3 regions of the Pedomonas sp. V897 genome follow, and region 2 is predicted to be linked to each of the others. Evidence: riboswitches for the same ligand, from Rfam matches in the RefSeq annotation. Region 2 holds a riboswitch; each other region holds the start of a gene.
What was found. Region 2 has a riboswitch for cobalamin ahead of ACSJJU_RS06135 (TonB-dependent receptor plug domain-containing protein). Riboswitches for the same ligand answer to the same signal wherever they lie in the genome.
Positions count from the first base shown of each region.

Region 1: linked by a shared signal. The riboswitch ahead of ACSJJU_RS10560 (TonB-dependent receptor plug domain-containing protein) and the one ahead of ACSJJU_RS06135 (TonB-dependent receptor plug domain-containing protein) in region 2 are both predicted to bind cobalamin.
Region 3: linked by a shared signal. The riboswitch ahead of ACSJJU_RS10625 (DUF1636 domain-containing protein) and the one ahead of ACSJJU_RS06135 (TonB-dependent receptor plug domain-containing protein) in region 2 are both predicted to bind cobalamin.

Region 1 is NZ_JBPPGG010000003.1:364,233-374,430, reverse strand. It holds gene ACSJJU_RS10575 (FecCD family ABC transporter permease) at 1-852, opposite strand, end outside; gene ACSJJU_RS10570 (ABC transporter substrate-binding protein) at 849-1,682, opposite strand; gene ACSJJU_RS10565 (DUF7676 family protein) at 1,709-2,314, opposite strand; gene ACSJJU_RS10560 (TonB-dependent receptor plug domain-containing protein) at 2,395-4,272, opposite strand; cobalamin riboswitch at 4,479-4,728, opposite strand; gene ACSJJU_RS10555 (hypothetical protein) at 4,867-5,385, opposite strand; gene ACSJJU_RS10550 (TonB-dependent siderophore receptor) at 5,939-8,146, shown strand; gene ACSJJU_RS10545 (alpha/beta hydrolase) at 8,140-8,961, shown strand; gene ACSJJU_RS10540 (hypothetical protein) at 8,958-9,230, shown strand; gene ACSJJU_RS10535 (hypothetical protein) at 9,227-9,517, shown strand; gene ACSJJU_RS10530 (PepSY-associated TM helix domain-containing protein) at 9,514-10,198, shown strand, end outside.
Region 2 is NZ_JBPPGG010000002.1:281-9,954, forward strand. It holds gene ACSJJU_RS06090 (hypothetical protein) at 1-152, shown strand, start outside; gene ACSJJU_RS06095 (hypothetical protein) at 152-847, shown strand; gene ACSJJU_RS06100 (hypothetical protein) at 863-2,575, shown strand; gene ACSJJU_RS06105 (hypothetical protein) at 2,639-2,989, shown strand; gene ACSJJU_RS06110 (glycoside hydrolase family 108 protein) at 3,100-3,657, shown strand; gene ACSJJU_RS06115 (hypothetical protein) at 3,654-4,070, shown strand; gene ACSJJU_RS06120 (hypothetical protein) at 4,009-4,164, shown strand; gene ACSJJU_RS06125 (GGDEF domain-containing protein) at 4,497-5,663, opposite strand; gene ACSJJU_RS06130 (hypothetical protein) at 5,817-6,215, opposite strand; cobalamin riboswitch at 6,488-6,686, shown strand; gene ACSJJU_RS06135 (TonB-dependent receptor plug domain-containing protein) at 6,857-8,758, shown strand; gene ACSJJU_RS06140 (hypothetical protein) at 8,912-9,076, shown strand; gene ACSJJU_RS06145 (hypothetical protein) at 9,241-9,674, shown strand, end outside.
Region 3 is NZ_JBPPGG010000003.1:380,180-390,377, forward strand. It holds gene cobN (cobaltochelatase subunit CobN) at 1-49, shown strand, start outside; gene cobO (cob(I)yrinic acid a,c-diamide adenosyltransferase) at 46-675, shown strand; gene ACSJJU_RS10600 (ABC transporter substrate-binding protein) at 672-1,583, opposite strand; gene ACSJJU_RS10605 (FecCD family ABC transporter permease) at 1,644-2,648, shown strand; gene ACSJJU_RS10610 (ABC transporter ATP-binding protein) at 2,645-3,421, shown strand; gene ACSJJU_RS10615 (glutamine amidotransferase) at 3,437-4,138, opposite strand; gene ACSJJU_RS10620 (LysR family transcriptional regulator) at 4,250-5,161, shown strand; cobalamin riboswitch at 5,246-5,434, shown strand; gene ACSJJU_RS10625 (DUF1636 domain-containing protein) at 5,580-5,987, shown strand; gene cobT (nicotinate-nucleotide--dimethylbenzimidazole phosphoribosyltransferase) at 5,984-7,027, shown strand; gene ACSJJU_RS10635 (histidine phosphatase family protein) at 7,024-7,641, shown strand; gene cobS (adenosylcobinamide-GDP ribazoletransferase) at 7,638-8,414, shown strand; gene ACSJJU_RS10645 (cobyric acid synthase) at 8,382-9,866, opposite strand; gene cbiB (adenosylcobinamide-phosphate synthase CbiB) at 9,854-10,198, opposite strand, start outside.

The DNA of each region.
Region 1 (10,198 bases), on a different contig from region 2:
ACCCAAGAGTGGGCGGATCATGTGAGGCACAATCAGGCCGACAAAGCTGATGCTGCCGGAGACGGAGACGCTGGCGCCAACCGCAAGGCTGGTGCCGGCGATGATGAGCCAGCGCGTGCGATCGATATTCTGGCCGAGGCTGCGCGCGGTGTCCTCGCCAAGGGAGAGGGTGTCGAGGCGTGGTGCCGCCAGAAGCATCAGGGCAAGGCCGGGCAGAATGAAGGGCGCGGCAAGGCTCACTTCGGCCATGGTGCGATCGCGCAGCGAGCCCATCAGCCACATGGCGATTTCCGCAACCGCCCATGGCGATGCCGACAGGTTCATTGCCAGAGAGGTGAGCGCCACGCACAAGCTGCTGATGGCGATGCCGACCAGCACAAGGGTGAGCGTTGTGTTGGCGCGTCGCGAGACGACCAGCAGTAGCCCCATGCAAACGATGGAGCCCGTCATGGCGAAGAGCGGCAGCAGGACGGGCGATAGGCTGGCGAAGCCGAAATAGAGCGCAATCACCGCGCCGAGGCCAGCGGCGCTGCCAATGCCGAGGGTGCCGGCCTCGGCCAGCGGATTGCGCAACAGGCCTTGCAACAAAGCGCCCGAGCCGCCCAGAGCGGCGCCGACCAAAACCGCCAGCAGGGTTCGCGGCAGGCGCAGATGCTGGACGATGGTGTTATAGGCAGCTTCAGACTGGCCGACAGCCGCCTTGAGCAGGGTTGCGGTGGACAAGGGCGTGTAACCGATCCGCAGCGACGCCAGCATCATGCAGGCAATGGCAAGACCGAGCAGCAGAGACAGGGTGCGGGGCCGCAGCAGGAAGCGGCTTCCCGTGTCTTTTGCGGCAACCGTGGCGGTCATGGTCGCGCCTCCCTTGCAGGTGTTGCAGGGAACAGGCGCTTGCGCTCGTTGGCCATGGTCTCGGCGGCCAGGACCAGGAGCGGGGTGCCGCAATTCCAGTATTTTCCTGGCACGTCGATGGTCGGCCGGAGCCGTGCGGTTCCCCAGAGGACCGGGTTGCGCCGGAGGAAATTGGCGTTGCGCCGGTTCGTGTCGAAATAGCTGGTGATGAACGCATCGGGCGGGCTGAGAACCACCTTCTCAAGGGGCACGCCGCGCCAGCCGTCAATGCCGATTTCGCGTTGCAGGTTGGCAAAGCCGGCAGCTTCAATGGCGATGTCCACGAAGGTGCCTCGTCCTGCCCCGCCGCCATCGGGACGATAGTAGACAACGCGCGGAAGGGTTGCCGGTTTGTCCCGCGCCAGCCGCTCAAGCCGCCGGTGCATGTCCGCAAGAATGGCCTCGCCGCGCCGGGATTGTTGCAACGCACGGGCAACACTGCGGGTCAGGTCTTCCACATCGGCCCACGAATTGGCAAGGGGCAGGGTGAGAACTGTGATGTTCGTCTGGGCCAGCGCTTTGGCGGTGTAGGGATTGAGGTTGTCGCTGGTCAGGAACACCTGCGCGCCGCTGGCGATAATTTCTTCGGCGCTCCCCCGTGTCACAGGCAGACCTTTGGCCCGGGCGGCATAGTGGGAGAGGGGGCCTGTCGCCTGATCGGAGACGGCCACGATCTGGTCGCGGTCGGCCAGCATTAGCGCCATCTGGTCTGCGCACAGGCCGTATGAGGCGACGCGCGGCACCGCCGCCGTGGCCGGAGCCACAGCGGCGGTCACAAGCAGGACCGCCACTGCGCTTCTCCAGAGGCGGGCGCGCGTCATCCGGCGCGGAAGCCCTTGCCAAGGCGATCCAGACCGTCAGGCTGAACGCCTGCATAAGCATCCAGCACATAATGCCAGAGCGCCAGACGCGAGAAGTCCGGCGTATCGGCAATTCCGTCCTCATCGGTCAGGAACGGGTTGGGGAAATAAATCGACAGTGTTGACTCGCCGTGGCCGTTCTTCATTTGCAGCGACCAGGTGACCGGGTGACCGTTCTTGTCGAGGCAGCGAACGAGTTCCGCAGAGCCGGGGCGGCGATGGGCCACAAGCTCGGGCGGGGTCGGAAATTCCGGCGACCCCTTGTTCTCGCCGATACACAAGTGAAAGTGGCCGCCCCGGCCCCAGTGTACGGTAAAATAGCCGCCGCCGACGTTGATCGACCTGGGCTTGCCCGGGCAGCGCAACTCATACGCGCCGCCTTCAATCATCGGGCCGAAGATCAGTTTGTCCCAGTGATTTTCAAACAGGTCGCGGAACAGGGCCTCGAGCCAGTCCTGCGCAAGAGGCAGGGGCCATACATGGGCGCGCACGCGCCCGTCAGGGGCACGGCGCTCCTGCATCAATATGGGCTGTCGGGCTGCCGGAAAGTCGGGAGAAGTCATGGCGGGCATCTCCAAGATTCAGAAAGGGAGGGGGATGCGGGGCAGTGCATTGGCACCCCCCCGCTTCTCAAATGCCCGGATCAGAAGTTGACCCGGAGACCGCCATAAACGCTCGCCCCGAGCGTGTTCTTGCCCCAGCTGACCTGATAGTGCTTGTCGAAGACGTTCACGACGCGGCCATAGACCTCCAGCCGGTCGTTCAGTTGCCAGGACGACATCAGGTCAAACACGGTGTAACCGTCGGTCGCACCGCCATAGCTGGAGGCATTGCGGCTGCGGTAGCGGGCGCGCACGCTGACGCTCACATCCTCGATCGGCGTCAGCGTGACCATGGTGCTGCCGCTGTTCTTCGGGCGGCCCATGTCGAAGTAGCTGCCGTTTTCGTCGCTGTCTTCTTCTGCGGTCAGGTAAGTGTATGTTTGCTGAACGCTCAGCCAGTCGGTCGGGCGGAGTTGGAGAGCAAGCTCTACGCCAGACTTGCGGGTGCGGCCATACTGGGTGTAGCCGCCCCACTGGCCGACGCCGGAATCCCAGACGATTTCATTGCGGGTATGGCTGAAGAAATAGCTGACCTGCGCCGTGACCGTGTCGCCGAACGACCAGTCGATGCCGACATCGCCGCCCTTGCTGGTTTCGACATCCAGATCCGGATTGCCATAGGTCGGGTCAAACAGCTGATAGAGGCCCGGCGCTTTGGCACCCGTGCCATAGCTGGCCCGCAGCTTGATCTGGCTGCCGCCGACCGCGTCTTCGATCACATAGGCGCCGGTGACGCGATAGGTGTCAAACGTGCCGAAGCGGCTATTGTCATCAATGCGCGCTGCGCCCGTGAAGGTGAGGTTTTCCAGCGGGCGTACGGCCAACTCGCCATAGATCGATTTGGTGGTGACGTGAGCATAGAAGTCACCGCTGTAGAGCGTCACCTGCTTGGTTTTTTCACGCTCGATATTGCCGCCGACAGCCAGGCTGATCACGTCGTTCAGCTTGTAGTTAACATTGGCCGAGGCGCTGTCTTTGGTGCCGCGGTAAAGGTCGCCATCATCAGAATAGGAGGGGCCATAATACAGGCGCTCGGCGACATAGCGGCTTGCGGTTGCATCCGCATTCAGGCGACCATCCCGGCTTTTATAGCGCGCCTGACCAGCAAAGGCGTACTCCGTCTTGGTGACGGTGTTGCTGTTGTCAGACCCCGTGTTGTCGAGGTCGGAATCGGCCTTCTGCCAGAAGCCGATGGCCTGCAACTCAACCGTATCGGAGAGCTGGTAGCCGGTACGGCCGGAAATGCCATAGCGCCAGTAGGAATCCCTTTCCGTTGCCGGTCCGGTTCGCGGGTCGGCCAGCGAGGGGCCATCGTGGCTATAGCCGGTGGCGGTGATGCGATAATCCAGCTTGCCGTGCTTGCCGAGCAACGACGCGCCGCCGTTCCAGGTGTTGTGCGCGCCATATTCGCCCTGGGCGCTGAGACGCACGCCGTCTTCCGTTGCACGGCGGGTGATGATGTTCACAACGCCGCCGATGGCGTCCGAACCATAAAGGGAGCTTTGATTGCCGCGCAGCAGTTCGATACGCTCGATGTCGGCCGTGATGAGGTGGTCGGCCTGATACTGGGTGCTGGTGGAACTGGGATCCCCAAGCTCAATGCCGTCGATCAGGAACAGAACCTGGTCGTTATCCGAGCCGCGCACGCTGATGTTGACGTTATCGCCGGGGCGGTCGGTGGTGACCTGAACGCCCGCCAGATCCTGAAAGACCTCCTTGGCAAAGGTGATCTGGCCAAGGTTGAGGTCTTCGCGGCTGACAACGGTGTAGGCGCTGCCGATCTCACGCGCTTCAAGCGGCAGGCGGCTGGCAGAAACCACGATCGTGCCAGCATCATCGGCCGCGCTGTCCGCGTGCGCAAGGGTTGGAAGCAGGCTGAGGGCTGTCGTTGCCATCAGGGTTGAGAAAACGAATTTCATACGTCTGGTCTTCCGGCGTCCGAGCAGATTCGGGACGGCGGGAACATGCGCGAGCCTCCGCCATTAGCAGCGGATAGACGAACGGCATTGCACGCGAAAAATGGAGGACGCCTGTCTCCCTCTGCCGCGCGCACAGTGGCTCCCGCCACTTTGTTCGTCGCTCAGACGGAGAAATACCGTGCCTCGACCATCCCCTGGATCAAAGCAAGAGCGACCTAACGCCGGCAGGTCTCCTGGCTCGCGGGTCATCGCTTGATGGTCGGCCTTCCCAGGCTTGTGGTGCTTGGCACCGCCCAGTGGCTGCCCCTCCTTTGGACGGGAGAGGCGTGTCCATCTCGCTCACCGCTTACAGTTGCAGGGACAGCTGTGGAATTGAACAGGCGTCGGTTGCCCGGCGTATGTTCGCACCACATTCCCATATTATGCCCAAAGGGCACCGGCGCGATCAGCGGTTGATCCGGCAAGCGAATCAACCAGGCTCAGTTCATAGCGGCTTGTTTGATAATTTCAATACAGCGTTTTGCGCGCCTGAGGAACACCCGACAGTCGATAAAATCGCTCGAACGCTGGGCGGAGAGGCAAGTCAAGACCACGTCAGGGTTGCTCGCAATCGACCTGTCGCCAGGCAGTGATGATCTCTGGTTTTGAAAGGAGCCGCTCTATTTCCTGGGGCGGATAGGTGGAGAGCCGGATCGTGGAGCCCCGCAGGATCTGGGCGGTTCCCGACTGGCGCAGTCGGCCATCCTTGCTCCAGCGCAGCCGCTCGGCCGGGCTGATTGACAGGATTTTTTTAACTTGCCGCGGGCTTAAGGGTTTCTGCGCGATGGCGGAAAGCTTTTGCACGATGGCATCACGCAGTTTCTCTGCATGGTTCGCCATAGCCAGGGGAAACGCGCACTCTCGCGCAGTCCGCACGATGACGGCGCCGGATTGCTTCATCAGTCGCTTGAGCGTGGCATCGCGATCGCCGGCATGAACCTTCAGTCCGAGGGGAAGGTCTCCTGCTACGCTTACGCATATCTCAGCAGCGGTTTCCGTGCGGACTTGGCTTACAATGCTGCGAATGCGCACGTGATCCGGTTCGTTGTTCGGTCCTGTCGTTTGACTGAACATGTTCGTCTGGCCGGGCTGGGGTCTACCGCCCTCGGTAAGCGGAGCGAGGCGGGATGACGGATTGGTGTGTGCCCGTCAAGTTTTTTTGAAAGGCAAATTCTGGCCAAACCGGACCCGCATTGGACTGATCTCGTTGATCGCCGCGGTCTCCAAAAGTCTTATAATCAACGGCTTGAGGTTCTGTTGCCGATGGTATAGCCGGAAGCAAGCTGCTGTCAGGCCAGGTTCTGGCCACGGTAAATGAGCCGACCGGTTCAGCCGAAGGGAGGGCAAGGTCCGACCGAACGCAATGTGAAGGCGCGACAGCGCCGTGTCGGTAAATCCGGCCTAGCAACTCCTGTAAAAAATGCTTCGGAGATGCCCGTATCCTCCGGGTCCGGCGAGCGCGGTCTGTACGGCCCGGAACTGGCCGGTCAACTCTTCCTCTCTGTTTTTCCAGCCGTTTGGGCGTCAGACCTTCCGCAAACAAGCGGAGAGAGGATCCGATACTTTCGTATTGCAAATGATAACGACTCGCACTAGCACTGCCTCCAACACATGTTTGGGGGTTCCCATGATCAAGCGCACCATCAGCCTCTACCTTATGACGGCAGTCGCCTGGCCGGCTCTTGCAAACGACGTTGCAGATAACGATGCGGCTCAAGGCAGCCGCGAGATCATCGTCACGGCGACGGGTCGTTCCTCGGCCACCAGCACCACCAAGACCGACACGCCGATTATTGAATCGCCGCAGTCGATCGCCGTCATCAACCGGGATGAGATCGATCTGCGGGCCTCGCCCACAATCGCCGACGCTCTCAGCTACACGTCGGGCGTTCAGGCTGAGGCCTTTGGCATCGACAGCCGTGTCGATGAGGTGTCGGTGCGTGGCTTCGGCGCGGGCGGTTTCTCCTCGAACAACAACTTTGTGGATGGCCTGCGCCTTCCCTCCGGCGGGCAGTGGACACGGCCCGGTTTCGATACGTTTGCGGTTGAGCAGATCGAAGTGCTGAAGGGCCCCTCTGGTGCACTCTATGGTCAGACGGCTCCGGGCGGCGTCGTCAACATCGTGACGAAGCGGGCAACGGACCGCTTCCATGGGGAGGTGCTGCTTCAGGGCATTGGCACCACCTCGCTTGGCCGGTGGAATTATCAGGCGGCAGCGGATGTGGGCGGCCCGGTCTCCGATACGCTCTCCGTCCGGCTGGTGGCGCTCGCCCGTGACGGCAATACGCAGGTCAAGGATGTGAAGATCGGCCGTTATTATGTCTCGCCATCTGTCACATGGACGCCAGGCGACAACACAACCTGGACCATGCTGGCCCAGTATCAGCGCGATGAAGGCGGCTCGACATTCCAGTTCATGCCGGAACTCGGCACGCTGAGACCGACCAACGGCCGCTATATCGCCAACGATGACAACCTTGGCGAGCCCGACTGGAATGACTTCGACCGGGATCAGTTCCTGATCGGCTCGTTCCTGTCCCACCGGTTTGGCGAGAACATCACGCTTCGCAACAACACGCGCTACACGCATCTGGAGACGCTGTATCGCGTCGTGGTGCTGTCAGGAAATACGCTGACCACGTGCCCGGCCAACATTGTCGGCTGCATTCCGGGGCAGACGATCGGCCGGCGCGCAGTGCAGGGCGTGGGCGAAAGCGACGGCTTTGCAACCGACACCCAGCTGGAGGCGAAATTCTCGACCGGTGCGGTACAGCACACGCTGCTGGGCGGCTTCGACTATTTCCACACGGATTGGGAGCATTATCGGGATCTGGTGGCAGGTTCGCAGGTGCTGCCGTTGCTCGACTTCTTCAACCCGGTGCCGCGGGGCTCTGCCACCTATAAGGACAACCTGAGCCCGCAGATCTATAAGGAAACGGTCAGCCGCCAGTCCGGCGTCTATGTGCAGGACCAGATCGAGGTTGGAAATCTGCGCATGACCATCGGCGGCCGTCAGGACTGGGCGAAGGACAATACCTATAATCCGGTTACTGGTGAGCGCTTCATCACCAAGAGCGATGCCTTTACGTGGCGCGCAGGCGCGGTTTACCTGTTCGACAATGGCCTTGCCCCGTATTTCAGCTATGCCGAGAGCTTCCAGCCGCAGGTGACCGATCTGTCGTCCAGCCTCAACGGCGAGCCGTTTGATCCGACAACGGGCCAGCAGTACGAAGCGGGTATCCGATTCCAGCGGGGCAACAACATTTACGTGACGCTGGGCGGCTACCAGATCACCCAGCAGAACATGACGACGCCCGATCCCAACGGGACGCTGTGCGGCACTTCGACCTGCCTCGTGCAGACCGGCGAGGGACGTATTCGCGGCATCGAACTGGAAGGCAAGGCCAGCCTGCCGTGGGGCATGGCTGTCATTGCAACGCTGACCCACAGCGACAGCAAGGTGACCAAGACCACCACGCCCGAGCAGCAGGGCAAGGAACTGCCGCAGGTGCCGGACTGGATGGCCTCGCTGTTCCTTAACCAGAGCCTGACCTCCGGGCCGCTGACCGGACTCGGGTTCGGCGGCGGCATCCGCTACACCGGCAAGAGCTACGGCGACAGCAACAATACGCTGAAGATCCCCGACTACACGCTGTTCGATCTGTTCGTGCGGTATGACCTTGGCGCTCTGAACCCGTCGCTTTCGGGTATGTCCGTTTCGATCAACGGGCGCAACATTGCCGACAAGCGCTATGTGGCGACCTGCACGGGGGTTGCGGCCTGCTACTACGGTCAGGGCCGCAGCGTGACGGCGCGGGTGCAATACAAGTGGTAAGGCTGGCGGGCCTTTTTCTCTCAGTCCTGCTGCTGATGGCGCAGCCTGCCTGGGCTGCGCCATGGGAGTTGCCGCGATCCGACGTCATCGAGATGGCGGCAGGGGATGGACACGTTTACCGCGTGCTGGTGGCCTGGCCGGAGGGCGAGCCACCCGCCGCGGGCTGGCCGGTGCTGTGGATGCTGGATGGCGAGGACAACTTCGCCCTCGCTGTGCAGACTGCGCGGCGTCTCACCCGTGGGCACCCGAGGGAAGCGCTGAAGCATGGGCTGATCGTGGCCATCGATTCCGGGCCGATTGCGCGGCGCATTCTGGACTATACGCCTGCCGTGCCGGGCTATGCCATTCCGGAAGGACGGCCAGCGCATGGCCAGAAAACCGGCGGAGCCGAAGCCTTCCTGTCTTTCATCGAGACAAAGGTGCGCCCGCACATTGCCGCACGCTGGCCGATCAACACGGCACGCGAGACGCTGGCGGGGCACAGCTTTGGCGGTATTCTCGCACTGTATGACCTGCGCCGTCACGGGAACTTCGATGCCTATGCGGCGATCAGCCCGTCGCTGTGGTTTGCAGATGGCAAGGCGCTGCCGCGCGAGCGGCCGGCGACGGCCAGGACCGTAATCCTTGCCGGTTCGCGCGAAGGGGGCCCGGCCAACGGGGTTCTTGAGCACGGGGAGCATTTGGCGGCTGAACTGCGGGAAGGCGGTGCTGACGCGCGGTTCGGTCTGCTTGAGGGGCACACGCATGGAACCACCATGCTGGCCGCGATGATGGATATCGTGCGCCTGGCCTTTGGAGGGGAGAGGTCCGAATGATCGCCTGGATGGGAGGGCTGTTTGTCTGCGTCGCGGCGTTGCTGCTTTATGCAGCCTCGCCAAACCAGAAGTTGACCCGCGTCAGACGGTGGGTCTCGGGGCTTGCGTATCTCGGCGTTGCCGCCTTTGCGCAAGGGCTCGTCCTGCTGCTGCAATGGGCAGGTCCGGCCACGGCGGTTTTTATTGCATTAACGCTGGCCATGCTGGTGTGGACGGTGGTGCCGCTAGGCATTGCCTGGCTGCGTTCGTCAACGGAGGCTGGCGAATGAAACCGCTGTCGAGCCAGGACTGGTTGGGGAAGTCGAGCGCGGGACTGATCCTCGGGTTTCTCCTTGCCCTCGGGCTGTCTGGCCTGTTCAAGCTGGCCAATGGCGTGGAGGAAGCATTCTTCTCCCTCAAGGGTCAGTTCTCCATGTGGATGATCTCGCCGATCTGGGGCCTCATCCTGAGCTTCTGTTTCCTGTTCGGGTCGCCCGCGCGTGCTTGGGGCTGGCTTGGGCTCGCCAACCTTCTGCTGTGGGGAGCCTTGTGGGCGCTGGGGGGAATCGCGCTATGAAAATCCGCACCGACATCGTCAAGATGTACAAGGAAATTCACGGCTGGGTCGGCATCATCTCCGGTCTTGCCCTGTTCATCGCCTTCTATGCCGGGGCGATCACCATGTTCGAGGAGCCGCTTCAGCGCTGGGCCTCGGCCCCGACGCGGCTGGCTCCACCGCCGCCGCTGGACCGCACGGACGAACTGGTCGCCAAGGTCATTGCCGCCCACCCTGAAGCCGCGACGGACTATGATATCCACGTCGAAACCGGTCCCGATCGACCAGCTCGCATGTCGTGGGAAGTCAGAACCCCGGGCGGCGATGGCCATGCACCGCGCGAGACATTTTATGCCTCGCTCGCGCCGGACGGCGGCTTGCAGGTGGAGCGCGAAGGCCCGTCACCGGTCGCGCAGTTCGTGGATGTGCTGCATCAACAGGTGGGCTTGCCGTTCGAGCATGAGATTTCCATGCCGATCATGGGCGCGATCGCGCTGCTCTATACCATTGCGATTGTGTCCGGCCTGATCGTGCTGCTGCCGAGCCTTGTGAGCGATCTGTTCGCGCTGCGCATCGGCAAGAACGTCAAGCGCATGTGGCTGGATGTTCATAACGTGCTCGGGTTGTTCAGCCTGCCGTTCCATCTCATCATGGCACTGACGGCCATCGTCTTTGCCTTCCATGACCAATTTTATGATGCAC
Region 2 (9,674 bases):
TCCTGGATGCCAACCTCAGCATCACGGACATCTACACGTTCCGGCCGTGGCTGCCGCTGGTGAGCATCAGCGGCACAACGCTGTCGTGGGACTATAGCGCTGCCGGGAGCGCCTACAGGGCCAATGCAACCATCATCTATGGGGTCTACTGATGGCGTTCGGTCTGGAGGTCCGCAACGAGGCGGGGACGGTCCTTTTCGACACGAACCACTTCAACTACGCGCTCGACAGTGTCGTCCAGGCGACGGCGAGCGTGCCCACCCTCAACGGCGGGGACTGGGAGTCCTCCATCGCGGTCGGCAATTCGCCTCATCCGCCGTTGGTGGCGATGCAGAGCCTAACGGGCGCCACCCCCATCCGATGCAGGCCCCTGGGCGTCAACTCGTGGCTGATGGACGTGCGCACGAAGGGGGCGGGGCTCATCACCTACTACCCCTTCAAGCGCGGGACGCTGCGGACCAGCGGGTTCGGCGTCCAGACCTACGACGCAAACGGCGATGTCGTCTATTCCGATGCGGACCGGCCGCTGCGCCTGCTGGGTGTCATCACCGGATCCGATGGGGCATCGGCCTCGTTCACTGCGAAGACATGGACCTACCCGTCCAGCAAGCGGGTCGCTTTCATCTGCTGCCGCTGGGCGGGGTACCGGTATCTGCGGGACGCCGGCGGCGGGTTCATCGAGACCGCAAACGTCGTCTGCGGTCTCCGAAACGTGGACGATTATACCCTCCAGGGCGTGCACCTGAAGATGTGGGATTTTACGGCGGGCTCGCAGGGCACCCAGCGCTACGACCTGACCCAGCCGAACTACCAGTTCCTGGTGGTGGACGTCACTGACTACGACTGATCTGCGGAGACAATCATGGCGTGGTATCGCACTGGCACCGTTGGGGTCACCAACGGCTCGCCCGCTGTTACCCTGACCGGCGGCAATGCTCTGACGAATATCTTCCCCGGTGATACCTTCTGGGGCCCGGACGCCGCGCCGTATGAGATCGCGGCGATCTCCTCGGAGACCACCTTTACGCTGGCGACCGACTACCAGGGCCCGACGGCGACGGGGCAGCCCTATGCGATTCAGCCGACCGGGAGCACCGGCGCCCTGCGGCTGCTGTACGAGCAGGTATCGACGCTGGTCACGCACTACCAGACCGGCCGCGATGCCTGGGCGGCGGCGGCCGCCGGGACGATCAAGGGGCGCAAGAGCGGGTCGGGTGCTGCGGAGGACCTGTCGCCGGATGATGTTATGGCGCTCCTGGCGAGTGCGCCGCCCGGCACGCTGGCCGGGGACGAGAAGGTGGCCGCGCTGCAAGGGGGGGCGGCGGTCGGCCTGGCGGCGCGGGACGTTCTTTCGCTCCTGGCGAGCGCACCGCCGGGCCCACTGACCGGGGGCGAGAAACTGGCTGTGCTGCAGGGCGGAGATGCGGTCGGCGCCACCCTCAACCAGGTGCTCAGCCGTGCGGCGGGGCAGGTGCTTCCATTTGAAATCGGTGGTCAGCGCATTGTCACGGTGACTTCCAACGGTATGGGCATTGGGACGAGCACATTTGATGGTGCTGGCGACCGCCGCTTGCAGGTGGGAGGCACCAACACCGCCAGCCAATTGCTGGTTAAATCTAACACCTCACATCTCGCGCTATATGCGTCCGCTGGCTCGGACGCTTACATCTCAGTGCCGACTGGTGGTGCAATGCGCCTCGGCCACGGTCCAGCGGATGGGGCATCTTTTTCGAATGGGATAGTGCTTGATGCCAACGGCAACCTCCTGGTGGGGGTGCCGAGCGGGAGCACTCACTACATTGATAAGTCCGGCGCGGCAGTGGGCACGCGCTTCCTTGTCCTGGGGGGGCGAGTTGGTTTCGATAAGGTGGACGGGTCGAGCTGGTCTGCTTCCGCAACAGCAATGGTGATCGGAAATAACACGACCACGGGCCGGTCAATCAATGCTGCGGGCACCATTAACGCGTCCGGCGCGGACTATGCCGAGTACGTCCTCAAAGCGTGGTATTGCTCTGTCCTTAACCCCGGCGCGATCTGCGGAATTAACGCCGATGGTCTTCTGACTGATCGCTTCGACGATGCTCATACTTTCGTCATCAAATCCACCAATCCGGCGTACGTGGGCAATGATACGTGGTCGAGGACTGTTGGACCACGCCCCGATCAACCGGCGCTTGATCTGCCCGCATACACCGGCCCCGAGCGCCCGGCCGATAACGATCCCGATTATGAAGCCAAGATGGCGGCGTGGCAGGCGGCACAAGAGAGCCATGCCGCCGCCATTGAAGCCGCCCGCGCGGCTCACGCTACAGCCATGCAGCAGTATGAGGCCGATCTTGCCGACTTCGAGGCGCGCCTCGAGGCCGAGCGCGTCAAATGGGACCGAATCGCTTTCTCTGGCCAGGTGCCTTGCAATGTCCTCGGCGCAACGCCCGGCCAGTACATCGATGCCGCGCCGGGGCCGGACGGCGGCATCATCGGCGTGCCCGTTGACGCCCCCGGGCCCCGCACCGTCGGCAAGGTCTGGAAGATCTTGGAGGATGGCCGCGCCTGGGTGGCGGTGATGATCAGCTGACCCCAGCCACCCGTTCCCGACCCACGCGCCCCCGGGCGCTTTTTTATGCCTGAAAGGAGCGCCATGACGCGCGACGACCTCATTCTTTGGCTGTTCGCCCTCGGCAGCAGCCTGGCGGGCCTCGGCGCCCGGTGCGGCTACGTCCTGTTCCGCGTCTCGCCCGAGCCCCCGGACGATCCCGGCGCCCGGGAAGCGTGGGAGCGGCGGCGCCGGTGGCTGGCGATCTCCGAGATCATGGCGCTGCCCGCCTATGCCGTGCTGGCGGTCACGGTCGGGCGGCTGCGAGAATGGCCTGTCGAGGGCATCGTGCTGGCGAGCATGCTGCTCGGCGCGCTGGGTACAGCGTTTTTCCTCCACGGTATCGAGGTGCTGGCGCGCCGGCGGCTAGGGCTGGAGGAGACGCCGAATGGTTGAGCCGGTCATCATCATTCTGGGGTTGGGGTTCGGGTTGGTGTCAGCGGTGGCGCTGGTCAGGGCGTGGAGGCATGGCGTGGACTGCCACCGGTGCCTGAGAGGAGGGCGGCATGAGCGTTGACGCGATGATCGAGCGCCTGATCGGGCGCGAGGGAGGGTACGTTAACCACCCGGCTGACCGAGGCGGCGAGACGATCTGGGGTATCACGGCGGCGGTGGCGCGCGACGAGGGCTACACTGGCCCCATGCGGTCGATGCCGCGCTCCGAGGCCATCCGCATCTACTGTCAGCGGTACTGGGTCAAGCCCCGGTTCGACCGGGTGGCCGCGCTCTCCGAGCTGGTGGCCGAGGAGCTGTTCGATACCGGCGTGAACATGGGGACCGCCATTGCGGCGCAGATGCTCCAGCGGGCGCTGAACGCCCTCAATCGGCAGCAGACGGACTATGCTGACCTCAAGATGGACGGCCAGATCGGCCCTGCGACGCTCGGCGCCCTGCAGGCCTACCTGCGCATCCGGGGCCGAGAGGGCGAGGCGGTACTCCTGACCGCCCTGCGCTGTCTCAAGGGGGAGCGGTACATCGATCTGGCGGAGCGGCGGCCGGCCAACGAGGCGTTCGTCTACGGCTGGCTGCGCACGCGCGTCGGCCAGGTGGGGGCGCTGGCATGATGGCGCTGCCGTGGTGGGGCAAGGCTCTGGCGCTGGCCGGAGCCGTCGGGGCCGTCTGGCTCCTGTTCGCCCGTCTCGAATCGGCGGCCTACGAGCGCGGCGTGCTGGCCGAGCGGGCCGAGTGGCAGAAGGACCAGCAGGAGCGCCAGCTGGAGTTCCGGGAGCGCCACGATGCCGCGACCGAGGCGGCCGCCCAGCGTGACATCGAGCGCGAGCGTGTCTTTGTCCCCATCGAACGGGAGGTCATCCGATATGTCCAGACACCTGCCGCTGCTACTGAGTGCATTGACGATGCTGGCCGCGACCTCATGCGCCGGGCCATCGAGGCAGCCAATTCCAGCATTGCCGCCGGTGCCAGCCCGGGCGGCTCAGCCGTGCCCGCCTCTGCCGGAGGCCCCGGCGACGGCCGGTGAGGTGGTGGCGTGGGTGATCTCCGTGGCCGAGGCCTACGATGACTGCGACAGTCGCCGACGGCTGGCGGTGGAGGCGTGGCCGGGCAACGATTGATGGCCGGAGCCGGCGCGCGGCCCAGATCAGTCGCCATTAGACAGGCGGACGATTCGTTACCCCCATTCTTGCAACTCATTGAATCGTATTGGCATGAACGGACCAAGAACAAAGGGTAAATTGCCTTGAAATGCTTTGGTTTTCGCCTTTCACGGTAGGAACACGGGTTCGAATCCCGTAGGGGTCGCCACCACTGCAGAATTCTGCGAAAATCCCGGCAGCGATTTTCCCCGCTCTCCCAGACATCCGATTTGAGTGCCAGAATTCCGTTTTGAGGAATTGCCCCCTGCCGTTTCAGGCTGGCGGCGTTCGCGCGCCGTTAGTGGCGGGCGTCAGGCCGCGCCCCGGTCTGATGCCAGCACGACGTCCAGCACGCTGCTCTTGTGGACTTCGACCCGGTTGCGGCCGCCCGCCTTGGCGGCATAGAGGGCCTCGTCGGCGCGGGTCAGCAGGGTGCGCAACGTGGCGTGGGGGTCCCGGCTGCTCACCACGCCGATGCTGACCGTGGCGGGAATGAACCCCTCATTCAGGCGCAAGCCGCGCACCGCGAGCAGGGCGCGGATCGACTCCGCCACATCGACGGCATGATCCGTCGACGTGTCGGACAGGAATAAGGCGAACTCCTCGCCGCCCATGCGGCAGAACAGATCGTCCGGCTCCAGCAGGCTGCTCACCAGCGCGGTGAAGCCCGTCAGAACCTGATCGCCCCCGTCGTGGCCGTACTTGTCGTTGATGGCCTTGAAGTGGTCCAGATCCATCAACAGGATGCTGCTGGTGCGCCCTGCCTGCTGATTGGCGCGCAGGCGGCGCTCGGCCCCTTCCTTGAAGGCCCGGCGGTTGGCGATGCCGGTCAGGGGGTCCTGCAGGGCTGCCTGCCGATGGCGGGCCTCGATCTGCTCCTTCGCCATGGAGACGAGCAGGAAGCTGAAACTCGTGGCGTAGACCAGGGTCTCGACGGACAGCAGCAGGATCCAGGTGCTGTCCACATTCTCGACCGAGGGGATGGAGCGCAGCAGCGCCGGCCCGCCGATGAAGCGGAGCGCGAAATAGAGGCCATGCAACACGCACAGCAGCGCGGCGGCCCGCTGGGCGAGCAGGCGCATGGGTGCGCCGAACCAAAGCTCGTACGCCATGGCGAAGGTGTAGACGCCGCACAGCAGGGCGGCCATTTTCATCCGCGCCGGTGCATCCAGGTCGATCCCCCAGCAGCAGAACAGCCATATCAGGCTGCCGCCGAAGACCACCCAAAGGCGTGTCGGGCGCTGGTTGAACTGCCGGCACGCCATGAACGACAGGCCATAGCCGACGAGAATGACGGCGTTGGACACTTCCCGCACCGGGTTGCGCACGCTTTCCCCACCGATCAACATGCCCGCAAAGCCGGCCGCCGCCAGCAGGAAGGAGAGACTCCACCAGGCCAGCGCCTTGACCTCACGGTTCTGGAGCCATGCCAGCGCCAGCAGCCCGCTGATGAGGCCCAGCACAAGCAGGGCGGCCATGAAAAAGGTCGGGGGGTGGAGGGACATGGTCCAGGTTTCGATTCTTCCAGCAAGATTGCTTCTGGCAAGTTAAACCAGAGGAGTAAAGGGAATGCCAGGGGGGCAAGGCATTCCTGTGGCGATGTCTGGCGGCGCATTGACGCAGACCCGGGATCAGCGATCCGGCCGGTCTTTCCTGAGGGTGTAGGCGGCGATGTCCCGGGCGAGTTGGGTAAGGTCGGACAGGCTCAACTGCAAGGGCAATTCGCCGCCGCCTTCCATCGTGGCCAGCAGGAGGGGCGTTCCGTCGGCGGTCTCTCCCAGCTGGCAGGATTCCGCGATGATCGGCTGCACCGGCTCGGGCGCGCTGCCCGCGCGGCGGCGTTGCAGAAACCCCAGTTCCGCCGACAGGGCCGCGACGGTCAGCGGCACGCAGCCGGGGGTGAAATCCAGCCGGAACGTCTCTCCCCGTGTCGATTCCACCACCACATACAGCGCGCGCCGGGTGCCATCGATGCCGCTTTCCTTCACCAGCGCAAAAACCGGCGCATCTTCGTCGTCACCGGACGTCATGGGTCTGTCCTCTTCCGATGACGGCTCATCGGGCGCGCCATCGGCCGGAGAGGCACTGGCGGAACAGGGGTGGGGCCGGTGATCGGAGAGAGAAGGGGCGTGAGCGGGGGCTTGGCGTGCGCCGGTACGGACATCAGGCACGGCGATCCTTCTTTGGTTGTTCTTGTCTTTTCCGCAATCTGGCGCGCTGACGGGAAAAGTCCAGCATGGTGAGGTCTTAGGCGCGCCGCTGCCGGCAAGGAGCCTCTTGACGATCCGTGCGCCGGAGACTAGCCCTCGGGCCCGCAACAGGCTCCCCGAGAGGGGATTAAAAGGGAACGTGGTGCGAGGGCTTGCCCTCCAGTCCACGGCTGTCCCCGCAACTGTAACCGGCGAGCGCCGCCTTTGACGAAGCCACTGGGAAACTGGGAAGGCAGAAGGCGCACGCGACGACCCGGAAGCCAGGAGACCTGCCTGTTGTCGTCGCCTTGCATGCTGCCGGGATGAGCGGTGTGCGACGGGTTCTTCCGGAACGGCGACATCAACCGTCAGGGTTGCGGCGCCGGGTTTCCGGAATGCGGCCGGGACAATGGCCGCGCGCCTGTGCCGGTCCGGCAGCAGCCTCCCTGACAGACTGAAGATGACGGTTTGGGAGGTATGTCATGTCGCCCCGTCCTGTATTGTTTCTGTCCACCGCTGCCGCTGCCTGCATCGCCGCGTCGGCCGCATATGCCGAGGAACCGATCAATCCCCTCGGTCAGATCATCGTCTCTGCGACCCGCACCGAACAGCCGCTGGCGCTCACCGGCACGTCGGTCTCCGTCCTCACTGCCGAGGATATTCGGGCCACCCAGAAGGCCATGCTGACCGACGCACTGCGCGAGATCCCCGGTGTCACCGTGGTGCGCAGCGGCGGCCCGGGCGCGCAGACGAGCCTGTTCATCCGCGGCGTCGGCGGCGAGCAGACGGTGGTGCTGATCGACGGCGTGCGCATCAACGATCCCTCGACCCCGGCGGCCACGGCCTACATCAGCGACCTCGTGACCACCGGCATCGAGCGGGTGGAAGTGCTGCGCGGGCCGCAGTCGACCCTCTACGGCAGCCATGCCATCGGCGGCGTCGTCAACATCATCACCACGGCGGGCCAGCCCGGTCTCCATGCGGAGGCGCAGGTCGAGGGCGGCAGCTTTGACAGCTGGCGCGCGGCGGGCACCGTCTCCGGCGGCAGCGAGGCGTTGACCGGATCGCTCACCGCCAGCGTCTACGACACGGACGGTATCTCTGCCGCCGACAAGAAAGACGGCAACACCGAGAAGGACGGCTACCGCAACTGGGCCGTGCTGGGCAGCCTGGGGGCAAGGCTGGCGGAGAATGTGCGCCTCGACCTCAAGGGGCTCTACAATCGCGGGCGCGCCGAATACGATGGCTTCCCGCCGCCGCTCTATACCTTCGCCGACATGGACAACCGCAACCGAAGCGAACTGTTCTCGGGCTATGCGGGCCTGACCGTGGATGCCTTCGGCGGCGCCTTGTCCAACCGTTTCGCCGTGGGCTACAGCCGCAACGACCGCGCGGATTTCGAGACGGAGATCCAGACCAACGACACGCGCGGTCAGATCCGCCGCTTCGAATATCAGGGAACCTTGCGCGCCGGCGCATCAACGGAGCTGACGTTCGGGGCGGAGACGGAAAAGCAGAAAATCCGCAACATCGGCCAGTGGGATCTGGAGCCGCTCAAGGCGGATGTGGATACGCACAGCGTCTATGCCCAGGGCCAGACCACGCTGTTCGAACGCCTCACCCTGACGGCGGGCGTGCGCCGTGATGATCACGACACCTTCGGTGCGCACACCACCTTCCGCGTGGCCGGGGCCTACCAGATCGAGGAGAGCGATACGCTGCTGCGCGCCAACTGGGGCGAGGGCTTCAAGGCCCCGAGCCTCTATCAGGTCTACAGCGCCTATGGAAACGCGGACCTCGAGGCGGAGACCAGCGACGGCTGGGAAGCGGGGTTCGATCAGGGCTTCGTGGACGGGCGCATCCGGGTCAGTGCCACCTGGTTCGAGCAGAAGCTGAAGAACCAGATCGACTATGTGCCGTGCACCGGGGGCGACCTGATGTGCGGCCCCGGCCGCTACGGCTACTACGACAACGTGGGGCGCGCCTCGTTCAAGGGCGTGGAGCTGGGCCTTTTGTTGCAGCCCGTCGACGCGCTGGTCATCAAGGCCAACTATACCTGGCTCGAGCCGCTGAACAGGGTGACGGACACCGATCTCGCCCGCCGGGCGCGAGACATTTTCCAGACCTCGGTGAACTGGGCGGCGACCGCGCGGACGAATTTTTCCGCCAGCCTCGTGATGGTCGGCGACAGCTACGACTCCCCCGGCAACGCCAACCGGCTCGATGGCTACACGCTGGTCGATGTGCGGGCGAGCCATGCCCTGACGCCGGGGCTCGAGGTCTATGGCCGCATCGATAACCTGTTCGACGTGGATTACGAGGTGATCCGCGGCTACGGCACCTTGGGGCGCGGCGTGTATCTTGGTCTGCGCGCCCGCTACTGACGCGAAATCAGGGCCGGACCGCTGGGCGGTCCATCCCGGGCGGGGGGACAGTGTCCCTCCGCCCCGTTTTTTTCTGCGAGAGGCGTGCGCGGAACATGTTTCACCCGCTGCCGTTGACCGCTTGGGGGCGTGGCTGAAACATGGAGATGACCAATGGCAAACCAGCGCCAGGATGATCAACGCCAGCAAGATCAACGCCAGAAAGATCAGAGCAATCAGCAGCAGCGCGGCGGACGGCAGCAGCAACAGCAGCAGCGCCAGCAACCGCAACGTCAGCAGCAACAGCGCCAGAAGCAGGACCGGAACCAGCAGGAGTAGACCGGGCCGCGCCGCACAGGCGGCACGGTCTGTTGTCGTGACAGGATACGGGGTGGCCGCGCCGCCCCGTATCCCTGTTCCGGCCCCCGACAGGACCGGCAAGTGTCCTGTGGAGCAATCGCGTCTCTTTTTCGTTTTATTGACGAAAGGAAAGGGGGACCGTCATGCATGCCAACCGCTTCGCGACCGTTGCAATCCTGTTGACGGGCCTCGGTCTCGGCGGGGTTGCCCTCGGGGATGCACTGACGTCGCCCGACAATCAGGTAATTGATCCCTCCTTCGATATCCGCTCGGTGGAAGTGCGGGCCGGCACGGACGTGGTGCGTTTCCGCATGACCCTGCGCGGTGAGGCGGGCGTGCGCAGGCCCGGTCCCACGGGTCAGCTGGGCGGGAGCCAGATGTTCGCCTACCTGTGGCCGACAAGCGCCGATTCCGCCGTGGGCGGTTTTCCGCATGGGCGGGGGCTTCTCGTCCTCGGCCTCGTCAGCCACCCGGATCTGGTGGAGACAGTGGGCAACCAGCAGCTCTCGGGCGGCTGGCACCCGCACTGGTTTGTTGCCGCGCCGGGCAAGGGCTGCGGCCCGTTCGGCCTCAGGAT
Region 3 (10,198 bases), on a different contig from region 2:
CCTGCGCAACACCCTTGCAAACCGTCCCCCGGAAGGAGAGATCCCATGACCGAGACACCGGCCGCCACCGGCAAAGTGCGCACCGAGGAAGAGCATGCCGCGCGCATGAAGAAAAAGCAGGCGGCGCGCGCCAAGATCGAGGCGACCAAGACCCGCGAGAAGGGCCTGCTCATCGTCCACACCGGCAAGGGCAAAGGCAAGACGACGGCCGCCATGGGCATGGTGCTGCGCTGCATCGGCCATGGCAAGAAGGCCGGCGTCGTACAGTTCGTCAAAGGCGCGTTGCAGACCGGCGAGAAGGTGGTGTTTGACGCCTTTCCCGACCTCGTCGAATTCCGCCCCATGGGCGAAGGCTTCACCTGGAACACGCAAAACCGCGTCCGGGATATGGAGATGGCACGTCAGGCCTGGGAAGAGGTCAAGCGGATGATCAACGACCCCACCTACCATCTGGTGCTGGCGGATGAGCTGAACATCGTCCTGCGGTTCGACTACCTGCCGATTGACGAAGTGCTTGAAGTGCTGGCGGCAAGGCCAGAGATGAAGCACGTGGTCGTGACCGGCCGCAATGCGCCGCAAGCGCTCATGGACATGGCGGATCTGGTCACGGAAATGACCGAGATCAAACACCCTTACCGGGCAGGCATCAAGGGTCAGCCCGGCATCGAGTTCTAACGCTTATGTGCAATGCCTGCCCTGCCCGCACTGGCCTGCCTGTCGTGCGCCTCGATCTGCTGAACGAGCTGGCGGACCGCCTCGACGTAGGTCGGCCCGCCGCAGACCGTCAGCGACTGGGGCAGCACAAGGCGAGGAATATGGGCAAGGGCCGGGTGCTGAAGCATTTCCGTTCCCTGATCCGTCACCCGCAGCGCATCCGCCTCGACGATCAGGAAGTCGGGGCGGGCTGCAACGATTTCCTCAAGGCTGATCTGGGCCAGCACCGGCTTGCCCAAGCGCTCTGCAAGGTTTTCAAGGCCCGCCCGGCGCATCATCTCATCGACCAGCGTGCCGGTTCCGGTCATGAATCCGCGACGCTGGTAATAAGCTGCCACACGCCCCCGGCCCGCCGGGTGAATATCTGCAAGGCTCGCCTCCATTTGGCGGATGAGCGCCTCGCCGCGTTCGGTATGGCCGACAGCGGAAGCAACATCCCGGATTTGTGCCTTGATGTCCTCGTAGCTGTTTGCCGTATGGACAGGCTGTATCGGAATGTTCTGCGCCGCCACATGCGCGGCAACGCCCACGCGCCGCTGGCTGGAGGCAATCACGAGATCCGGTTTCAGTTTCAGCACTTCCTCAACCGTTCCGCCCGTGTACGGCAAGGCCGCTGCCTCCCGGCTGACCGCCGACATGACCGGATCCCGGGCAAATCGCGTCAGGGCTGCAATCTGCCCTTTGTCCGCCAGCGCGACGAGGTACTGATCCGCACACATGTTGAGCGAGACGATGCGCGCAGGCGCGGCCTGCGCCACGGTCGCCGAAAATACAAGGGCATGGAGCGCAACGCTACACATCGCCCAGACCCTCCATCCCTGCTTCATGTTCGCACCAACCCCGGATAAATCCTGACTGGCTGCCGACATGAGACATTTCCACCCGGGACACAAGTGTGACGGGACGACCGATCGAAGCCGAGGTCATTTGTGAAGACGCCAGAAAACGAAACATCGCGGAAAAATCTGATAAGCCTGCTCTTGATCCTGATTGCAGGAACGGCGGCAACCTCTCTGTTGTTTGGTCCCGTCAATCTCTCCTTTGGCGAACTCTGGGCCGCACTTCTGGCCAAGGGCGATCCGGTTGACCAGATTATTCTCTGGCAACTGCGCCTGCCGCGCACGGTGCTGGCGTTGCTGGTTGGCGGCATGCTGGGCCTCGCCGGTGCGGTCCTGCAGGGATATCTGCGCAATCCTTTGGCCGAACCCTCCGTGCTTGGCGTTTCCAATGCGGCAGCGCTCGGGGCCGTCATCGCCCTTTATTTCGGGCTGGCGGAGCTGAATGATTTCCTCCTGCCGCTCCTGTCGATTGCCGGCGGGCTTGGCGCGCTGGCACTCCTGTTCGGACTGGCCGCCCGCCGCGACACGATCCTCAGCCTCATCCTCGGCGGCATCGCCATCGGCACGCTGGCAGGCGCGGCCATCAGCCTTGCGCTCAATCTGTCGCCCAATCCATTTGCCGCCATGGAAATCACCACTTGGCTGCTCGGATCCCTTGAGAACCGCTCCCTCACCCATATCTGGATTGCCCTTCCCTGCATTCTGTTCGGCGCAGGGCTGCTGCTGCGCACAGGTCCGGCCCTTGATGCCTTGTCGCTCGGCGAAGACTGCGCCGTCAGCCTTGGCGTTGATCTTCGGCGTTTGCGCCTTTTCATCGGCATCGGCGTTGCGCTTGGCGTGGGCGGTGCGGTTGCCGTCTCAGGCGCCATCGGCTTCATCGGCCTGATCGTGCCGCATCTGGTCCGCCCGCTGACCAGCCGCAATCCATCGGCAGTTCTGCTGCCCTCGTTTCTGGGCGGTGCTGCGCTGCTGACCGGAGCCGATGTGCTGGTGCGGCTGATCCCTTCCACCAATGAGTTGAAGTTGGGAGTCGTCACCGCATTTCTCGGTATCCCTGTGTTCGTCTACCAGCTGCTGCGGGAGCGTCGGATATGAACGGGTTGCGCATACACTCGCTTGAGGTGCAATTGGGCAACCGGCTGGCTCTCAGCGATATAAAGGCCGAGTTTTTGCCGGGCCGCCTCCATGCCATTCTCGGCCCCAATGGCGCGGGCAAATCGACCCTGCTGCGGGCGCTTGTTGGAATCGAACCTGCTATCCGCAGCGAGATCTTTCTGGACGGCCAGCCCTTGAGCGCCCTCTCGCGCCGCCAGCGCGCCCAAAGCATGGCCTATCTGCCGCAAAGTCCGGTGGTGCATTGGGGCATGACCGCACGGCGCGTCGTGGCATTGGGACGCCTGCCCTACACCCATGGCCACACGCGCCTCAGCGGCGGGGATGAGGACGCCATCACCCGCGCCATGACGGAAACGGATACGCTTGGCTTTGCGAACCGGCCGATCGACCAGCTTTCAGGCGGTGAGCGTGCCCGCGTGCTGCTGGCCCGCGCCCTGGCGGTCGAGGCACCGATCCTGCTTGCCGACGAGCCGCTCGCCGCTTTGGATCCTGGGCACCAGATCGATGTGATGCGCTTGCTGCTGGATCAGGCGCGACGCGGCAAGACAGTCATCACGGTGCTGCACGATCTGACGCTGGCCAGCCGCTACTGCGACACGGTGCTGGTGTTGGACAATGGCCGCGTAGCAGGCGCGGGAGCGTCCGATATCGTGCTAACACCAGAGCTGCTCGCCCGCGTTTACGGCATCACTGCGCTGCGCCAAACGGAGGACGGGCGGACTATTCTCTATCCGAGGGGTCGTGCGGGTTGATGGAGAAGACGCAAGTCATCCGGCGTTGCCGCGTCTGAGAACATACTCTGCGAACAAACGGAGCAAACGGGCCGCCTCTGGCGTGTCAGGCGCATCTTCCGGATACGCCCCCGGGGCGAGACGGGCCTGATAAGCCTGAATAGCCGTGGCGGAAAACTCCGGATGGAATTGCACGCCCCAGGCGCAATCGCCAAAGCGAAACGCCTGACACGGCTCCTGCGAACTCCAGGCAAGGCGGACCGCACCCGGCGGCAGAGCAAGGACGGACTGCTCATGCACCACATGGGCGGGAAACACCTGCGGCATGTGTTGGAACAGCGGATCGGATTGCCCGACTTCCAGCTGATGCACCATAATGGTTCCCAACTCCCGCCCGTCAGCCCGGTATCCCACAACGCCGCCAAGCGCATGGGCAAGCAATTGGTGCCCAAAGCAGATGCCAAGCACCGGAACCCTGGCCTCCACGCAGCGGAGCAGCCATTGGCCGAGTTGCTCGCTCCACGGTGCCCTGTCGCTGACCATGGCATGCGACCCTGTCACCACCACGCCGGCAACCGAGGCCGGCTCTGGCAAGTCAGGCGCTTCGCGCGCATCCACATGCGAGACATCGCACGTCAGGCCCAGACCTTCAGCAATCCAGTCATGAAAATCACCGATCCGGGTACGTAGGTCTGCAAAGGTCTCGCCAGCGCGAACGATGATAAGGGCTCTGGACATGGCAACGCTCCTGACAGGGCCGATCAGACAGGTCGAACAGGCCTCTTGCGCCAGGATAGCAAACCTGAAAAGAAGCAATAATCGCCGCCGAACTGCAAAGACTTGTTCCTCATGCGCATAAATCATGATGTCGCGCTGTTGCCCGATATGGCCCTGTTCGCCCAAGTGGTGGAGGCGAGCAGTTTCTCCGAAGTCGCCAGAAAGCGCGGCATGACACCCTCTGCCGTCAGCCGCTCGATCGCGCGGCTTGAGCGCGCCACCGGCACCCGCCTGCTGCATCGCACAACCCGAAAGCTGAGCCTGAGCGAAGCGGGCACAGAGATGTACCAGCATTGCCGCGACATGCTGGATGCCGCCCGCTCGGCTTTGCAGGTCGCGCACCAGCGCGAGATGCGACCTGCCGGAAAACTGCGCGTGAGCAGTCCGCGTGCCCTTGGGCGCTTTTTTGTCCATCCCCACATCGCCCCGTTTCTGCGCACCTATCCAGACGTTGATGTCGAGCTGCGGCTGGATGACCGCCCTCTCGACCTTTATGATGGCGATATTGACCTGGCGTTTCGGGTGACGGATGATCCGCCGGCCAGTCTGATGGGCCGCAAGCTGTTCCGGATCGAACATGTCATCTGTGCAACGCCGGCCTATCTCGACCAACACGGCCGCCCACAGCACCCTCGAGACCTGAAAGGTCATAGCTGCATTGCCTTAAGTCGGGCCGTTGACGACTCCCGCTGGCGATTCACCCGGGCCGGCAAGACGATCAGCGTGGATATTGAGGGTCGTTATACAGTCAATCACGCCGGTGTCCGGCTTGATGCGGTCTTGAGCGGGATAGGCTTCGGCAGCCTGTCGTTCTTCATGGCCAGGGACGCGTTAGAAGCAGGCCTGATCGAACAGGTATTGCCCGCCTGGGCCTTCAAGACCAACTATCACGGCGACGTCTGGTTGCTGTATCCGCCGACCCGCTATCTCCCTGCCAAAGCGCGATGCTTTATCGACTTCATTGCTGAGCGCCTTCAGGCCTGACCTTCGCAAGAAAACCCAACCGGCCTGCCGCACAAATCCGCGTAGAACGGCCAAACGGGTTGACGGCAAAGCGGCAATATTCATATGACCCCACGTGCAACAGGTTTCCCCTTTGGGGAATGAAAACGGGAACGGGGTGTAAATCCCCGGCTGTCCCTGCAACTGTGAGCGGCGAGTCTGCGGTCATGAAGCCATTGGGAATTTCTCCCGAGAAGGCGACCGGCACGGCGATGACCCGCAAGCCAGGAGACCTGCCTGTTGTCGTCGTCTATCGGCCGGCCAGGGACTGCCGGACGAACGGGACCTCCCCGCATGACGGCATGAGCGCCCTTTGACCTGCTGCCACGTGCAGCAGCGCGAGGGGCATCTGTTGTGAACCATGGCCTGCGCTCTCCCGCAGGCCGACGGGAGAGGCAATATGCTCACCCCAGTTGATGATGTGGCGGCCGTTGTCGTGTGCAACACCTGCCGCTTCGCCAAGGATCAGCCATCCGACGCTGCTGGCCGCCGCGGCGGGCGGGTGCTGGCAGACACCTTGCGCGGCGTCCAGCAAACACGTCCCGAATACGCCGCTGTCGCCATTCAGGAAATGCCCTGCCTGTTCGCCTGCAGCGAGCATTGCACCGTGCATCTGCGGGCGCCGGGCAAGATCGGCTATGTGCTTGGGCGCTTCAACCCAACGGCCGAGGATGCCGCCGCCATTCTCGACTATGCCGTCCGCTACGCCGCCAGCCCCGAGGGCGTGGTGCCCTACAAGGACTGGCCCGAAGGCGTCAAAGGCCATTTCATCACCCGCATGCCTCCAGCCGGATTTGTTGCAGAATGACCCTGTTTCCTGATCGCGCCGCGTTCGACGCCGCGCTGGCCGCGCTTCCTGAACCGGCTGCAATGGCCATTGAGAGCGCGCGTGCGCACCAGAAAAGTCTGTGCAAGCCGGAAGGCTCGCTCGGACGTCTTGAAGACATCGCCGTGTTCATGGCGGGCTGGCAGGGAACGCCGCACCCCAGGCTGCGCCGCGGCCAGACCATCGTCTTTGCCGGCAATCATGGCATTGCACGCTATGGCGTCAGCGCCTTTCCGCCCGAACTCACCTGCGGCATGGTCGAGAACTTCGAGCGCGGCGGTGCTGCCATCAATGCGCTCTCCTTGACGGCAGGGCTCGACTTTAAGGTGGTGGCGCTCGACCTTGACCGCCCGACGAGCGACTTCACCACCGGCCCTGCCATGAGCGAATCCGAGACGCTGGCTGCGCTGTCGGCAGGCGCTGCGGCGGTTGAGGACGATCTCGACCTGCTCGTCATCGGCGAGATGGGCATCGCCAATACCACTACCGCCGCCGCGCTCGCCTGTCTGGTTTATGGAGGCGAACCGGCCGAATGGGTCGGGCGTGGCACCGGCATCGACACGGCAGGTGTTGCGCGCAAGACCGACGTGGTCGAGCGGGCCATGGCAGTGCATCGCGAGACGCCGCGCACGGCGCTCGACCTGCTGGCGGCAGTGGGCGGACGCGAACTGGCCGCCATGGCGGGCGCTGTGCTGGGCGCGCGGCTGAAGCGCATTCCGGTCGTTCTCGACGGCTTCATCTGCTGCACCTCGATCGCGCCGCTGGTTATGCAGAATTCTGACATTCTTCATCACTGCATTGCCGGGCACCAGTCGGAGGAGCCGGGGCATGGCCGGGTGCTGAAACACTTTGGTCTGTCGCCCCTCCTGCGCCTGAACATGCGGCTGGGCGAGGCGAGCGGCGCTGCTGTTGCGACTCTCCTGATCCGAGCAGCGCTCGCCACGCATACGCAAATGGCAACCATCGAGGAGGCCCTCGCCGGTGCTGCGCCGCGCCCGCGGGTTGCCGAGCCGGCCGAATGACCGCAGCGCCATCCGGTGCCTGTTCTCCCTGGCCGCTCTGGCTGCTGCGCCATGGCACGCCGGTTGAAACCGGTGTGCTGCTCGGCTGGACCGACGTCCCCCTGTCCGGCAAGGGGGCGCAGGCGGCCGAGGCGCAAGCCGGGCGGCTGGCGCAACAGGGCATCCAGCGGATCATCACATCCGACCTGACCCGGTGCCGGGAAACGGCAGCGGTCGTGGGAAAGCACCTTGGCCTGCCGGTGATGGACGATGTGCGCTGGCGCGAGGTGAACTTCGGCCTGTGGGACGGGATGGCCCCCAACGCGCTCCCGCAGGACAGCCTCTCACGGTTCCAGACGGACCCGGACCTCCACCCGCCGCCTGGCGGGGAGCGCTGGCAGGATTTACGACTGCGCGTGGGCGAAGCACTGGAGGCGTTGGAGCCGCAGGCGACGCTTATTGTTGCTCACGGCGGCAGCATGAGGGCCGCGCTTTCGATCCTCCTCGACTGGCCGCTCGATCACTGCTGGGCAGTTGATCTGCCCTATGGGATTCTGGTCCGCCTTAACCTGTGGGAGACGTGCCCGCGCACCGCCCAGCTGACCGGGCTTTTTCGGGTGGAGGATGGGCTGTGACAGCAAGTGCCCCGACAAGTACGGGTATCAAGCTTCATCTGAAGCAGGCGATGCTGGCCATTCAGTTCATGACGCGCGTGCCCCTGCCCGCGCTTGACGTCTCCGCCGCTGATTTTCAGGCGGCCATCCGCTGGTTTCCGCTGGCGGGTCTCGTCGTCGGCAGCGCCGTCGCCCTCGCCTTTACACTGGGAAATCTCATCAGCCCGTGGCTCGCCGCCCTTGCAGGCGTTGCCGCATGGGTGTGGGTGACAGGCGCGCTCCATCTGGATGGCCTTGGCGATCTGGTGGACGGCCTGGCGGCAAGCCATGGCGACCCAGACAAGCTGCGCGCCGTCATGAAGGATCCGCATATCGGCAGCCTCGGGGTCAGCGCTTTGGTCCTGCAACTGCTGGCCAAGACGATCCTGCTGCACGAGGTGGCGCTTGCCCCGTACCCGCACGCCGCCATGCTGATGGCGGTGTTGCTCATCCCGGCCCTGGCCAGGATCGGGCCGCTGCTGTGGACGCTGTGGCTTCCGCCCCTGCACGCAGGCCTCGGCTCAACGTTTCGCGCAGGCGCAGGCCCGCTCTGCCTTGCGCTCTGGACCATCGGGCTCCTGGCGCCAGCCCTTCTCATCGCGCCCGCACTTTGGGCAACCGTGGGGCTGCTCGTACTCTGGGGCGTCTGGCTTAAACGCAAGCTGGGCGGCGTTTCGGGCGACTGCCACGGCGCAGGCATCGAACTGTGCGAGACCGGACTGTTACTTGCCCTGATAATTGCCAGCACGCTCTGACAGCGCAATCAGCGCGTCTACGTCCACATGCTGTTCAAGCCTTTCGGCAATGGCATCAAGCGCTTCATCCACCACAGCTGCGTGATCCGCCCCGCCTGCAACAGGACTGCCCCCAAGCAGCCGCACCCATGCGCTGCGCTGCGCGGCCTTGTTGAACAGCCCATGCACATAGGTCCCCATGATCCGCCCGTTTGCGGACATGGCGCCATCCGGCCTGCCATCCTCCAGCAGCGCCATCGGCCGCGCGGTGTCAGGGCCAATGGTCGTGCCGATGTGCATCTCGTAGCCATCAAACGCCGCATCAAGCGCCGTGCCCGCAACGGTGCGCAGCGCCTTGACACCAGCCAGCACCGTATCGACCGCCAAGAGCCCAAGTCCATTGACCTCGCCCGCCGGACCTTCGACACCGCTCGGATCAGCGATGGTGCGGCCCAGCATCTGGTATCCGCCGCAGATGCCCAGCACGCGCCCGCCGCGCCGCACATGAGCCAGGAGGTCGATATCCCAGCCTTCGGCCCGCAGGAATTCAAGGTCGGCAATCGTCGCCTTGGATCCGGCCAGCACCACAAGGTCTGCATCAACGGGCAGCGGTGTGCCGGGGCGGATCATCCGCACCTCTACGCCCTCGGTCTGGGCCAAGGGATCAAGGTCATCAAAGTTGGAGAGACGCGGCGTGATCGGACAGGCGATGACGAGCGGCTTGTCCTCGGCCACCGTTACCGGCGCGCGCTCCAGCACCACCGCATCTTCACTCGGCAGCCGGGCGACCTCGGCCAGCCATGGCACCACCCCGAAGCCGCACCAGCCGGACAGCGCCTCAATCTGGCGGTAGCCATCCTCGAACAGGGCGGGGTCGCCCCGGAACTTGTTGATGAGGAAACCCGCGATCATCCGAGCATCGGCCGGATCGATAACCGTCTTCGTGCCGACGATCGAGGCGATAACTCCGCCCCGGTCGATATCGCCCACCAGAACAACCGGCACGTCGGCGGCGCGGGCAAACCCCATGTTGGCGATGTCCCCTGCGCGCAGGTTAATCTCGGCGGGCGAGCCTGCGCCTTCCACAACGACAATGTCAGCCGACACCTGCAACCGCGCATAGCTGGCCATCACGTCGTTCAGCAAAGCGGCGCGCGCTTCCCGATAATTGCCCGCGCGCAAACGTCCGCGCACCCGGCCATGCACCACAAGCTGGGAGGTGCGATCCGCCTGCGGCTTGAGCAACACCGGGTTCATTTCGACTGTCGGCAGCACCCGGCAGGCTTGCGCCTGCAATGCCTGCGCCCGGCCGATCTCGCCGCCATCGACCGTCACGGCCGCATTGTTCGACATGTTCTGCGGCTTGAAGGGGAGAACCTTGAGGCCGCGATTGACCAGCGCCCGGCAGAGCCCGGCCACCAGCACCGACTTGCCCACATCCGAGCCTGTGCCCTGAAACATCACAGCAGCCATGCCAGCCCTCCGATCAGAACCACCGCCAAGCCGCAGGCCCGGCGATACAGCCGCAGCGCGGCATCAATATCCTGGCTCCCCAGATCCGCACGACCACTGCCGATCCAGGGCTTTGCGTGGCGCACGCCATCATAGACCACCGGGCCTGCAAGTTTGAGATCGAGCGCCCCGGCCATTGCCGCCTCCGGCCAGCCGGCGTTGGGCGAGGCATGATTGCGGCTATCCCGCCACATCACCCGCCAGCCACGGCCTGCGGCCAGACACACCAGAACCCCTGCCAGCCGCGCCGGAATGTAGTTTGCAACATCATCCAGACGCGCTGCCGTCCAGCC